3 regions of the Amphritea japonica ATCC BAA-1530 genome follow, and region 2 is predicted to be linked to each of the others. Evidence: predicted binding sites of a transcription regulator. Region 2 holds the regulator's gene; each other region holds the start of a gene.
What was found. The regulator LexA, encoded in region 2, represses DNA repair genes until DNA is damaged. The targets are predictions, from matches to a motif close to TACTGTNTANNTANACAGTA.

Region 1: uvrD (DNA helicase II) is a predicted target of LexA. The motif match lies at 2,598-2,617, and genes of this name have one in related genera.
Region 3: recN (DNA repair protein RecN) is a predicted target of LexA. The motif match lies at 2,221-2,240, and genes of this name have one in related genera.

Annotation. Positions count from the first base shown of each region.
Region 1 is NZ_AP014545.1:3,768,490-3,773,170, forward strand. It holds gene polA (DNA polymerase I) at 1-997, opposite strand, end outside; gene AMJAP_RS17400 (DUF2782 domain-containing protein) at 1,113-1,400, shown strand; gene AMJAP_RS17405 (homoserine kinase) at 1,446-2,399, shown strand; gene uvrD (DNA helicase II) at 2,634-4,681, shown strand, end outside.
Region 2 is NZ_AP014545.1:2,050,429-2,055,109, reverse strand. It holds gene topA (type I DNA topoisomerase) at 1-157, shown strand, start outside; gene AMJAP_RS09545 (DUF6586 family protein) at 170-694, shown strand; gene AMJAP_RS09540 (hypothetical protein) at 740-1,012, shown strand; gene AMJAP_RS09535 (cell division inhibitor SulA) at 1,073-1,528, opposite strand; gene lexA (transcriptional repressor LexA) at 1,531-2,136, opposite strand; gene dinG (ATP-dependent DNA helicase DinG) at 2,266-4,386, shown strand; gene rhlB (ATP-dependent RNA helicase RhlB) at 4,349-4,681, shown strand, end outside.
Region 3 is NZ_AP014545.1:395,076-399,756, forward strand. It holds gene fur (ferric iron uptake transcriptional regulator) at 45-473, shown strand; gene recN (DNA repair protein RecN) at 536-2,212, opposite strand; gene grpE (nucleotide exchange factor GrpE) at 2,391-2,990, shown strand; gene dnaK (molecular chaperone DnaK) at 3,112-4,681, shown strand, end outside.

The sequences.
Region 1 (4,681 bases), 1.7 Mb from region 2:
TACTAAGACGCTCTAACCAGCGATCGAATGCTGCCTGATCCAGAATCGTTTCATATTCAATTTCGGTTGGCGCTTCAGGTTCACCCTCAGCGCTGGCAGCTGTAACGGGCGCTTTCTCATCCAGATCTCTCACCCAGGTTCGAAACTCGCACTGCTGGAAAAGTGCCATCAATTGCTCATTATCAGCAATCGGAGCCGGGATATCCTCGATCGCCATCTCCAATTCGAGGTCGGTTTTAATCGTGGCTAACAGATAGGATAACTCCGCTCCTTCCCGGTTCTCTTCCAGCTTTTTCGCCATGGTTTTCGAGCCCCGAAAACCCAGCGACGCAATTTTGTCCAGATTCGCATAAAGGTCACTGATCCCCCCGATCCCCTGTAACAGAGCCAGCGCAGTTTTCTCACCCACCCCCGGCACTCCAGGAATGTTATCGACTTTATCTCCCATCAGCGCCAGGTAGTCGATAATCAGCTCAGGCGGAATACCAAACTTCTCCTTTACGCCATCAACATCCATATAACTATCATTCATGGTATTGATCAAAGAAACATGCTGATCCACCAGCTGCGCCATATCTTTATCGCCGGTAGAGATAATAGTCTCTAATCCCTTCGCGCTGGCCTCCCTTGCAAACGTACCGATAACATCATCAGCCTCAACACCTTCCACGGCGATCAAGGGAAAGCCCATCGCCCGGACAATGTTATGGATAGGCTCAATCTGAGTACGCAGGTCATCCGGCATCGGTGGACGCTGCGCTTTATAGTCCGGATAAATGTCATCACGAAAGGTTTTACCCTTCGCATCAAAGATCATGGCGACCGGGCTATCAGGATACTGTTTGATCAGGCTACGCATCATGCTGGTAACTAATCGAACAGCGCCGGTTGGAACCCCCTCAGAGGTGCGCATGTCAGCTTGTTGAGAAGCAAAAAAAGCCCGATACAGATATGAGGAGCCATCGACTAAGATAATAGGGGAGGTATTTGCGGTCATGGTATTGCAGTCATTGTCCGTCAGGAGATATTGTTAACGGGATTGGTCCCGAGAGCACCATCATATTCGATTCACCTCTGTCACAGAAGAGGCGTCACCAGATCACGGAGTAGTTATGAAGAAAATACTGTTACTGGCAGCCTTGCTGAGTGCGTTCTCTCTGGCGCCAATAGCCAGCGCTGAAGTGCTACCGGAGTTTGATGATAATGAACCGGTAGTCACTATACGTCAGGGGGAAAAGGCGACTTACTACGAGTATAGAATTAATGGGCAACTAAAAGAGATAAAAGTGGAACCTGTAGTCGGTAAGTCCTACTATCTGGTTCCCACGCCAGAGGGAGAGTTTAATCGCTTCGATAACTCAACACTGATGTTGCCAAAATGGATTCTATTTAGCTGGTAACAGGGTTAACACGTCACTCTTTATTGGAAATAAGTAAGCGCATATATGGCCGTATATACTGATGTAAGCCGAGCAGATCTTGAAGCCCTGTTAACCAACTTCGAGCTGGGCTCGCTGGTCGATTTTAAAGGGATCGAAGGTGGTATAGAAAATACCAACTACTTTGTCACACTCATTGATAGCAAAGGCGACCACCAGGAGTATGTACTCACTCTCTTTGAAGAATTGAATAAAGAAGAGATGCCCTACTTTGTCGAATTAACCACCTGGCTGGCAGAGCGTGGTTGTCCGGTACCGTTTCCCTATAAAGATCATAACGGTATCGCACTTAAGATGATGCACAGCCGACCCGCGCTGCTTCAGCCCCGCCTGGCTGGTAGCCATATCGAAACACTGACAGCGAGCCACTGCGCTCAGATTGGTAACGCATTAGCGCAATTTCACCAGGCTGGCCGGGATTTCTACCTGCAACGTCAAGCTCACCGGGGCGTATTCTGGTGGCGCCGGGAGTCTCAGCAGATAGCCCGAAAGCTTTCAGAAGAGGATGCAGCACTACTGCGCACAGAGGTCGAACTGTTCGACCAACTGCGGGAACAGTCCTGGAACCTTCCTCAGGGAGCAATTCATGGCGACCTTTTCTTTGATAACGCACTGTTTGATAACGATAAGCTGAGTGCCGTATTAGATATCTATAACGCCTGCACCGGTTACCTACTCTTTGATCTGGCCATCGTTGCTAATGACTGGTGTGTGAACCCGGACGGATCGATCGACCCACAGCGCGAACAGGCACTACTCACCGCCTATAATGAAGTTCGCCCATTCGAAGAGAACGAATACCACGCCTGGCCACAATTAGTCCGTACCGCGGCAATGCGTTTCTGGCTATCGCGCTTAATTCCTGCACTGGACCCGAATTCCACCCAGAAAATAAAAGACCCGGAAGAGTTCCGCCGAATTCTGACTTTTCGGATACAGAATCCAGCAAAGCTGCCGTAGCTCGAAAATATTAGTGACTGCAGATCCATAGCAACCACTTCTTATAAAGCATTTATCTTCAAGGCCACTTCAAAACCAATAACGAAGATTTTTTTTCGAGCTACGAGCAAGTCACGTTTTTTTTGTATCGCTCGAGCTACGAGCAATGGCTCTTAAAGATCTATCTAGCCTCCGGCTGTTCCGGCGGCTATAATCCCCTACTGAATATTTATACAGCTATCTGAAGAAGCCACTATGGACGTATCCCATCTACTTGATTCCCTGAACGAAGCCCAGCGGGAAGCGGTCTCTGCTCCCGTCTGCAACATGTTAGTACTGGCGGGTGCGGGGTCGGGTAAGACCCGGGTACTGGTGCACCGGATAGCCTGGCTGGTTCAAACAGAGGGACTTTCACCCTATTCCATTATGGCGGTGACCTTTACCAATAAAGCCGCCAAGGAAATGCGCGGCCGCATTGAAGAACTGTTAGGCCTCAGCCCTGCAGGGATGTGGGTTGGCACTTTCCACGGGCTGGCCCATCGTATTCTGCGCGCTCACTGGCGCGATGCCGGTCTGATGGAAAACTTCCAGATTATGGATTCCGATGATCAGCTACGACTCATCAAACGTCTGGCGAAAGAGATGAACTTGGATGACAGTCGCTGGCCCGCCCGACAATTCCAGTGGTTTATCAATGCCCAGAAAGATGAAGGATTACGAGCCCGACATATAGACCCCGATGGAGATCCCTATGCCCAGGTAATGGTCCGGGTATACGCGGCTTATGAAGACGCTTGTGATCGGGGAGGCATGGTCGATTTTGGGGAGTTGTTGTTACGTTCGCTGGAATTGCTCAGAGATCATAACCCAGCCCTTCTGGAACATTATCAGGATAGGTTTCGCTATATTCTGGTCGACGAATTTCAGGATACCAACGCCATTCAGTACGCCTGGCTTAAAATCCTGTGCCAGCCACTCGATCCGCGTAAGCCGTTACCTGAGAAACTGATGGCCGTTGGAGATGATGATCAGTCAATTTATGGCTGGCGTGGCGCTAAGATAGAAAATATCCAGCGCTTCAATCAGGATTTCACCGAGACGATGGTGGTAAAACTGGAGCAGAACTACCGCTCCACGAACACCATTTTGCAGGCCGCTAACGAAGTGATTCGTAACAATCAGGGTCGACTGGGTAAAGAACTGCATACGGATCAGCCCGATGGTGAACAGATTGCCCTCTATTCGGCCTTCAATGAACAGGATGAGTCCCGTTTTATTGTCGATCAGATCGACAGCTGGGTACGCAAAGGAAACCTGCGCAGCGAAAGCGCTATCCTGTATCGCTCTAATGCCCAGTCCCGGGTGCTCGAGGAAGCGTTAATCCGGGCTAACATGCCCTACCGTATCTACGGTGGCCAGCGCTTCTACGATCGACTGGAAATTAAAAATGCCCTCGCCTATTTACGTCTGGTGAGTAACCGGGAAGACGATACCGCAATGGAGCGGGTAATCAATGTGCCTACCCGGGGCATCGGTGGAAAAACCATTGAAGAGATCCGACTACACGCCCGCACCGAAGGAGTGTCCATGTGGCGTGCCTCCAATGAAGTCATCGAGTTGAATAAACTCACACCCAGAGCAGCCAACGCCCTGCAAGCTTTTATAGACCTGGTTAACCGGATAGATCAGGACACCGCAGGGACAGACCTGCACGAGCAGACCGAACACGCGATCCAGAAGTCAGGCCTGATTGATCACCACCTGAAAGAAAAGGGCGAGAAAGCCCAGGCACGCATCGAAAACCTTGAAGAACTGATCAGCGCCGCACGACAATACCTCTCAACCTGGCAACCCGATAAAGAGGGCAACGAGAACAGCACCCCCCTGACCGCGTTTTTGGATGATGCAGCTCTTGACGCTGGTGAGGCACAGGCAGATGAACACCAGGATTCCGTGCAGCTGATGACGTTACATTCAGCGAAAGGACTGGAGTTTCCCCTGGTATTTCTCGCTGGAATGGAAGAAGGCCTGTTCCCCCATAAGATGTCTCTGGAAGAGGATGGCCGCCTCGAAGAGGAACGCAGACTGTGCTACGTGGGCATCACCCGCGCCATGGAAAAGCTGTTTATCACTTATGCCGAATCCCGTCGATTGCATGGCAATGAAACCTTTAACCGACCATCTCGATTTATCCGTGAGATACCGGATAAACACCTGGAAGAGGTACGGCTGAACGCCAGCATTAGTCGCCCGGTAACCGCTCGTCAGCAAACTCGTCCATCCATGTTTGCCAATGCAGAGGT
Region 2 (4,681 bases):
TAACCCAACAGTTGTCCGTTATAGTCGTAAAACAAAAGAGCAGTACGTTATGACGGAAGTCAATGGCAAAGCCACTGGCTGGCGTGCATTCTATACCGGTGGCAGTTGGAGCATTGAAGCTGCTAAAGCGAAGAAGAAAGCGACAAAAAAGAAATAATCGGAGACTCGAATGAGTGGCGTTTATCTTACCCGTACCAATCAGAAGTTAAACTTTACCCGTATCCATCTGGATGCGCTTAAAGCGGCACAGGAATCAACTGGTTGGAGTAAGCATGCTCTGATCGAGTCCTATAACGAGTCGGTATTGTTTCATATGGTATCGGCCTATAGCTCTTTGTTGCGAGAGATTGCGGAGCAGTACAGTTTTGATGCTAACCGGATTACTAAGCTGAGTCAGCTGGTTGAGCAGATGGAGTCTCAGGGGCTTGAGGCACCTGAGGTTGCAGAGCTACAGCAACTCCATAATGATCCTGAAAGTTGGTTGCACCATTTGCTGGCGGCTTATAAAGGCTGTTGGCGTGCAGAGGATCACCAGGCGTCAGCTGGGCAGGCTGAGAGTGTATCAGAGATACATGTGATGCAGATTAATCCGAATCATGCAGAAGATGGCGATATCATTCGTGAGTATCAGGAGTGGTTTGGTCAGTTTAAAGCGTTGATCGAGCGTCTGCGTGTAGGTATGCAGGAATGGTGATCGAGAGCTAATTGAAGCTTCATTAAAGGTTATATTGAGATAGTTATGTCAGATATGTTTCTTGAAATAATTGAGCTGGAGAATGGTCAGATCGCGTTGCGCAGAGCTGATTCAGATGATGAACCTATCATGCGGATCTGTTTTTCTGATGATGTCAGAGCGCAGTTGGATGATGAGTGTATTGATGTCGCTAAAGTGATGTTGACCGCAGGAATTCATATGATCTCTGATCTGAATGTTAAAGCTGCGGGTGCCGCGGATGCTTTAGACTCAGAGCCTGAAGATGAAAATGAATCCCAGCATCATGTTATTCACTAGCAAGTATTTATAATTGCGTAAAAAAAACAGCGCCGATGCGCTGTTTTTTTGTGTGTGTATCTAAGCAGCCCTTCGATCGCGAATGACTATCCCGTGGCTTTGGCCATTCTCGGCGGCATCTTCAAGTCCACTAAGCTCAGCGCTGCTGAGCGCGCCAGGCCAGCTGATAACGGCATGGCATGTTCCGGCTTTTAGTGCCTGGCAAGCCAGTTGGTAAGTTGAGTGCCCCTGATCGGGTTGAAGTAACATGACTTTATTTAAGTCAATACCCGCTGCTTCGAGCAGGTCTTTAGGTAGTGTTGTGGGCGGTGCGATCCAGGCAAACCAGCGATCATCGTTACTTAGCTGTGCAAGCAAGGGCAGTAGCATAGTCATCTGCTCGAAATCACTGTTCTGTAGAACGATTTCGGTCACTTTTCCAGCCAGTCCGGAATGATCAGCCTGCGGGGCAATCGGACGGATTAAGCTGGGTAGAACGGGCTCTGAACGGGTGAGTTTGCTAACTGCTTGCAACATGATTACTGTCCTCTTCTGATAACTCCGACCCCGAGGCCTTCGATTGATAGTTCCTGTTCTTGCAGGTTGACTACAATGGGCTCGAACTCTTCGTTTTCTGCAACTAGGTACACGATGTTACCTTCGCGCTTAAAGCGTTTGACGGTGACATCGTTGTCTATTCGGGCGACAACGATCTCGCCATCTTTTGCGGTCTGGCATTGATGTACGGCTAATAAGTCACCGTCCATGATGCCGACATCTTTCATACTCGTACCCCGTACCTTCAACAGGTAGTCTGCAGGGGGATGGAAGAAGTCTGATGCGATTGTAATTCTATCTTCGACATTCTCTTGCGCCAGAATCGGCTCTCCAGCTGCAACCTGCCCGACGATTGGGAGGCCGGGCTCTTCATCATCAAACCCTGGAATACGGATTCCCCGTGAGGTGCCGGGGATCATTTCAATGGCTCCTTTACGGGCAAGGGCCTTGAGGTGTTCCTCCGCAGCGTTGGCTGATTTAAACCCCAGCGCTTTAGCAATATCAGCACGGGTAGGCGGATAGCCGGTAGTGCTAATGCAGTGTTTAATGCATTCAAGTACATCTGTTTGGCGTTGTGTCAGTTTCATGATGAACTCTGTTTTTTTATCCAGTAGCTGTAACTATATACAGTATTTTGGCTTTGTAAACTTTTTTCTGTCTATTTATCCAGTATTATTGCTAGAATGCACGTGGTTAAAGCGTATTAGGGCGGTTAGGTGCTTTCAGAAGAGATAAAAAAAGAGATACAGGGAGCGTACCGGCGTTTTTTAGATAGCCGTCAGCTGAAACCACGTATGGGGCAGAAGCAAATGATTGCCGAGGTTGCTAAGGTGCTTGGTGCTATCCTTGAAGATGAAAAGTCTCATCGTCTCGGTGAAAAACACATCAGTGTGATTGAAGCGGGTACCGGTACAGGTAAAACCATCGGTTATCTGTTGGCGGTCTTACCTATTGCAAAGGCGAAGGGTAAGAAAGTTGTTCTCTCTACAGCAACGGTTGCTCTGCAGGAGCAGTTGCTTAATAAAGACCTGCCAGAGGTGGCTGAACACGCAGGCCTGTCTGTTACTTTTGCTCTGGCAAAAGGGCGGGGTCGATATTTTTGTATCAGCAAAGCGGAACAGCATCTGGATGCTAATGGCTCAACGGGACAGCAGGCACTGTATGAAGACGAGTTGGCTTTACGATTAGATACTGAGACGGTCGAGTTTTATAAAAGTTTGCTGAATGAGTTTGCGGCAGGCCGTTGGGATGGTGATAGGGATAACCTGAGTCAGGATATAAGTGAAGAAGACTGGAGGCCTTTAACCAGCGATCACCTTCAATGTACCAATCGTCGTTGTAGTAATTTTTCAGCCTGTAGCTTTTTTAAAGCGCGTAAAGATCTGGATCAGGTCGAATGCGTCATCGCTAACCACGATATTGTTCTGGCCGACCTCGCATTAGGCGGTGGTGCAATTCTGCCTGACCCCGCAGAAACTATTTATATTTTCGATGAAGGTCATCATCTGTCTGATAAGGCCAGTGGTCACTTTTCTTTTAATATCCGACTTAAATCAACCGAGCGTTGGCTGGCGAGTAATATTAAGCAGTTAAGTAAGATGCTCGATCAGACAGGCAATCCACAACTACTCGCTGATTATGTTAAACAGCTACAAAAGCCCGCTGAAGACTTGCAAGTTGTTCTCAATAACTGGGCTGAACTTATCAGACCTGTACTGATGGATGAGTCCTTCAAAAGGCCTCGGGAACGTTTTCGTTACACTGGCGGAGTTGTTCCTGAGGAGGTTAAGCAATTTGGTTTACAGGTAGAAAACCTTGCAGCAAGAATGGCTTCCCGGTTGGAGATGATCCTTGATCTGCTGAAAGAATCGCTGGATGGTGACGGAGGGATCGATCGTCAGCCGGCAGAAAGCTGGTATCCCCGGCTGGGTATGATGGTGGCCCGGATGCAGAGTATTACGGGTCTGGGTCGATCAATGGGTCACCCTGATGCAGAGAACAGCACGCCGACAGCGCGCTGGATTAGCCTTGTCGAAACCGCACAGGGATATGATTTCGAGTGCAGCACAGCACCGGTCTCGGCTGCTGAGATGCTCCAAATGAACCTTTGGCAGCATTGCTATGCGGCAGTTGTTACCTCTGCCACGCTGACAGCACTGGGGCGGTTTGATCGTCTTCTGGGTGATCTTGGGCTGCCGCAGGAAACGCCTTGTCATAGTCTGGCGAGTCCGTTTGACCACTATCATGCGGCAGAGCTCTATGTACCCTCAATGAAAGTTGAAGCGAATGACCCTGAATTGCACACTCAGGCCGTTGGCGATTACCTTAATTCTGAGCTTAAAACCGATACTGGTACGCTGGTTCTGTTCAGTTCATGGCGTCAGATGAGATCAGTACTTGCCAGTCTGGACGAAAAGCTCAACAATAGGGTTCTGTCGCAGGGTGATTTTAGTAAGAATGAAATTCTGAAACGCCATAAAGTTGAGATCGATGAGGGGCGAGGCAGCGTAATATTTGGCCTTGCCTCTTTTACTGAAGGTGTTGATCTGCCCGGTGATTATCTCACTGAGGTTATTATCACTAAGATCCCCTTTAGTGTGCCGGATGACCCGGTTGACGCCACCATGGCTGAGTGGATTGAACAGCGTGGGGGTAACCCTTTTATGGAATGGTCGGTGCCGATGGCATCGGTACGGTTAACCCAGGCCGCTGGTCGGCTGCTGCGAACGGAGCAGGACAGGGGGCGGATTGTACTTCTGGATAGACGTGTTGTAACCCGGCGTTATGGTCGGCAGTTACTTGACTCCTTACCTCCATTTCGAAGAAATATTAGCTAACCGTTCGCTGATGCGAATAAGGTATGACTTTGTTAAAAAAATATTTAAGCGTTCAGATGATAATGTTCCTGCAGCAACTGACTCTGGTGCCGGATCGACTAATGAAGATTCTTCTGCGCCTGGTGAAAAAAGGTCTCAACGAATGCCTAAAGATAAGCCTGTTAAAGAGGGCTCTCGGTCAACCAAGAATGTTTCAGCTTCAAAAGCGAAGCCAAAGCCAGCCAAGGCCTGGAGTCGTGATCAGTTTCCGGTAGAGCCTGTAGAAGGAAAGCAACGTTTCCATGATTTTGATCTA
Region 3 (4,681 bases), 1.7 Mb from region 2:
CGCAAGTCTAACATTCGTTGCGATAAACATCATAGAGAAAGATTATGGCACATGAAAATCAAGAATTAAGAAACGCCGGCCTGAAGGTAACCCTGCCTCGGGTAAAAATTTATCAGATTCTTGAAAAAGCAGGTGAAGGCGATCATTTCAGTGCTGAAGATATTTACAAGCTTTTGTTGGAACACAACGAAGATGTAGGTCTGGCGACGGTTTACCGGGTGCTGACTCAGTTTGAAGCGGCGGGTTTGGTTTCACGACATCATTTTGAGGGTGGTCATTCTGTCTTTGAACTGACGCAGGATGAACAGCACGATCATATTGTCTGTGTGAAATGCGGTAAGGTTCGGGAATTTAGCGACCCTGCATTAAAAGACCGTCAGGATCAGATTGCTCAGGAGCTGGGTTTTAAAATTACCGACCGGACGCTCTATCTGTATGGCGAATGTGCAGAAGGGTGCAGCCCTAAAGCCTAAGGCTGGCGATGGCAGCATAAAAAAAACCGGCAATGGCCGGTTTTTTTGTGTCTGAACGTTAATCAGCTTCTGGCGTCTGCTAGTCCCAGCATTTCACGCGCATGATCCAGTGAGGTTTCAGTCACATCAATTCCGCCCAGCATACGCGCTACTTCCCCAACCCGCTGATCGATCTTGAGTCGGTCGATTCGGGTGATCGTTTTGTCTTTCACCGTTTGCTTGCTGACGAACAGGTGCTGATGGCCCTGCGAGGCCACCTGCGGTTGGTGAGTGACCACTAAAATCTGATTGTTCTCACCTAATTGACGCAGTAATTTACCGACCACTTCCGCGATAGCGCCACCGATGCCCACATCGACCTCATCAAAGATGAGTGTCGGTGTGCTGGACGTTTGTGCGGTGATAACCTGAATAGCCAGAGATACCCTTGATAGCTCGCCCCCTGATGCAACCTTGTTCAGGGGTCTGGGAGGTTGTCCTGCGTTAGTCGAAATAAGGAATTCAACTTCCTCAAGACCGTGAGCGCTGAGATGATCTTTAGTGTAAGGGGTGAGGCCTACAGTCAGTTTCGCCGCTTCCATACCTAAACTGTGAAGCTGTTTGTCTACATCGCTAGAGAGGGCTTTGGCGGCTTTGATGCGAACCTTGCTGAGTTTTTCTGCGCTGTTCAGGAATGTTTTGCGTGCCTCTTGGGTTTCCTGATGCAGTTGCTCCAGAGCCTGATCTGAAAGATTCAGATTTTCCAGCTCGGAGTGAATGTCCTGGTGGAATCTGGATAACTGCTCAGCGGGAATTCGGTGTTTACGCGCCAGATCGAAAATAGCGCTCAGTCGACTTTCGACGATCGCTTGTCGTTCCGGGTTCAGCTCAACCCGTTCGAGATAGTGGCTAATCTCCTGTGCCGCTTCTTCGATCTGAATATGGGCGCTGTTGAGCATCTCGACTGTTTGGGTAATCGAAGGTGAGGTGCCTTTAATGTTCTCTAACAGGTGCTGGCATTGGTTGATTAAGCTCAGACAGTTGGTGGTCTCATCTTCGCTGGTTAGTTGCAGTATTTGCTGGCCTGACTGGATAATCTCACCGGCATTGGCCAGTGTGCTTTGTTCTTCAACTAATGCTTCGAATTCGCCTTCGGTTAGCTCAAGTTGCTCAAGTTCTTCCGCCTGATAACTTAACAGTTGTAGCCGCGCGGTTTGTTCTTCGCTTTGAGCGGAGAGTTGTTGCAGGCGTTTGTTAAGGGTGTTCCAGTTACGAAACAGCTGGCGGGTCTGTTTGGCCAGCTCTGCTTTGCCGGAATAAGCATCTAACAGATAGCGGTGATGATCTTTTTTCAGTAGTCGCTGGTGTTCATGCTGCCCGTGAATCTCAATCAGGTACTCGCCCAGTTCTTTCACTTTAGTGATGGGACAGGGGCTGCCGTTAATATAGCTGCGCGAGCGACCTTCGCTGGTAATGACTCTGCGAAGGATACATTCGTCATCATCCATATCCTGGAGCTGTAGCCATTTCCTGGCGCTGGGGATGTTAGTGATGTCGAAACTGGCGATGATTTCTGCACGCTCTGCGCCTTTGCGCACTGAGCCCATGTCTGCCCGGTCGCCCAGAGTGAGCCCCAGAGCATCCAGCATAATTGACTTGCCCGCACCGGTTTCGCCACTGACAACGGTCATACCGGCGTCCAGTTCCAGATCCAGTTCCTCGACAATGGCGTAATTGCGAATATTGAGTTGAGTCAGCATAGGGTTTTATCTGTGTTTTTATACAGTGTTTTATTTATATGCCAATAATTATGGATGCGCAATGATTAACTACTCAGTCTGGTTAAAAAAAACTCAGAAAAACCACTTGAATCCAGTTGTCTTAGCCCCATATACAAGCTCAATAGAAATTTTAAATATCAGATGGTTGGAGAGAGTGATGTCAGGCGAAGATAAATCTCAGGTTGACGAGATGCAGCCAGAAACAGTAACTGATGCGGTCGACAGCGCTGCGGCAGCTGATGAGACTGTTGAAACAGCTGCTGAACAAGCCTCTGAAGCGGATGTGGATGCTTTACAGCTGGCGTTAGCGCAAGCGCAGGATCAAACGGCTGCACTGATGGATCAGGAGCTGCGTACCCGTGCTGAGATGCAAAACATACGCCGCCGGGCTGAGCAGGATGTTGAAAAAGCGCATAAGTTTGCGTTGGAAAAGTTTACCAATGAGCTGCTGCCAGTGGTTGATAGCCTGGAGCGGGCGATTGAGGCCAGCGTCAGTGATGATGAAGCGGTAAAGGTATTGCGTGAAGGCGTAGAGATGACATTGAACATGTTCGTCTCTGGCCTGGGTAAGTTTAATGTTGAGCAGCATAATCCTGCCGGTGAGGCTTTTAATCCGGAACTGCATCAGGCGATGTCGATGGTGCCAAATCCTGAGGTGCCGGCTAACCATGTGATGGCCGTTATGCAGAAAGGTTATAGCCTGAACAGTCGCTTGATTCGTCCGGCGATGGTGATTGTGTCTAAGGGCGCAGAGTAAATAGTCGCTGACTTAGTTGGTTGCAGGGTCTTGAAACTTAAAAAACCGCACCAATATAGCTAGCAAGTTAGAAAAGAATTTAGCCCGTCATAACGGGCGCCGAATTACGGGAGTGATTGAAATGGGTAGAATTATTGGTATTGACCTGGGTACGACTAACTCATGTGTCTCTGTACTGGATGGCGACAAGCCACGCGTTATTGAAAATGCTGAGGGTGATCGCACCACTCCTTCCATCATCGCTTATGCTGATGACGGTGAGATCCTGGTTGGTCAGCCAGCTAAGCGTCAGGCGGTTACTAACCCGCACAACACTCTGTTTGCGATTAAGCGTCTGATCGGACGTCGTTTTAAAGATGATGTGGTCCAGAAAGATATCAAAATGGTGCCATACAAAATTATCGAAGCCGATAACGGCGATGCCTGGGTTCAGGTAAACGATAAGAAGATGGCGGCGCCACAGATCTCTGCTGAAATTCTGAAGAAGATGAAGAAAACAGCAGAAGACTACCTGGGTGAAGATGTTACTGAGGCTGTTATCACTGTGCCTGCTTACTTTAACGATTCTCAGCGTCAGGCAACAAAAGATGCAGGTCAGATTGCTGGCCTGACTGTTAAACGTATTATCAACGAGCCAACCGCTGCGGCACTGGCTTACGGTATGGATAAGTCTAAAGGCGATAAGACAATCGCTGTATACGACCTGGGTGGTGGTACGTTCGATATCTCTATCATTGAGATTGCAGAAGTTGATGGCGAGCACCAGTTTGAAGTGCTGGCAACAAACGGCGACACATTCCTGGGTGGTGAAGACTTCGATCTACGTTTGATCGAGTATTTAGCGGCTGAATTTAAGAAAGAGTCCGGTATCGATCTGCATAATGATCCATTGGCTCTTCAGCGTTTGAAAGAAGGTGCTGAGAAAGCGAAGGTTGAGCTGTCTTCTACACAGACTACTGACGTAAACCTGCCATACATCACTGCTGATGCGACTGGTCCTAAGCACCTGAACGTTAAGATCAGCCGTGCCAAGCTGGAATCTCTGGTTGAAGATCTGGTTAAGCGTTCTCTGGACCCTTGCCGTATCGCGCTGAAAGATGCTGAGCTGTCTGTTTCTGAAATTGATGAAGTGATTTTGGTAGGCGGTCAGACCCGTATGCCTCTGGTTCAGTCCAGCGTTACTGAGTTCTTCGGTAAAGAAGCACGTAAAGATGTTAACCCGGACGAAGCGGTTGCTGTAGGTGCATCTATTCAGGGTGCGGTACTGGCTGGCGACGTTAAAGACGTATTGCTGCTGGACGTAACGCCTCTGAGCCTGGGTATCGAAACCATGGGTGGCGTTGCGACTCCGGTTATCGATAAGAACACGACTATCCCAACGAAGAAATCTCAGGTGTTCTCGACTGCAGATGATAACCAGACAGCGGTAACTATCCACGTTGTTCAGGGTGAGCGTAAGCAAGCATCAGGTAACAAGTCTCTGGGTCGTTTCGATCTGGCTGATATCCCACCTGCTCCGCGTGGCATGCCTCAGATCGAAGTAACTTTCGATATCGATGCAAACGGTATCCTGCACGTTGGTGCGAAGGATAAAGCGACGGGTAAAGAACAGTCTATTATCATCAAAGCCTCTTCAGGCCTGAGTGATGAAGAAGTTGAACAGATGATTCAGGATGCTGAAGCGAACGCTG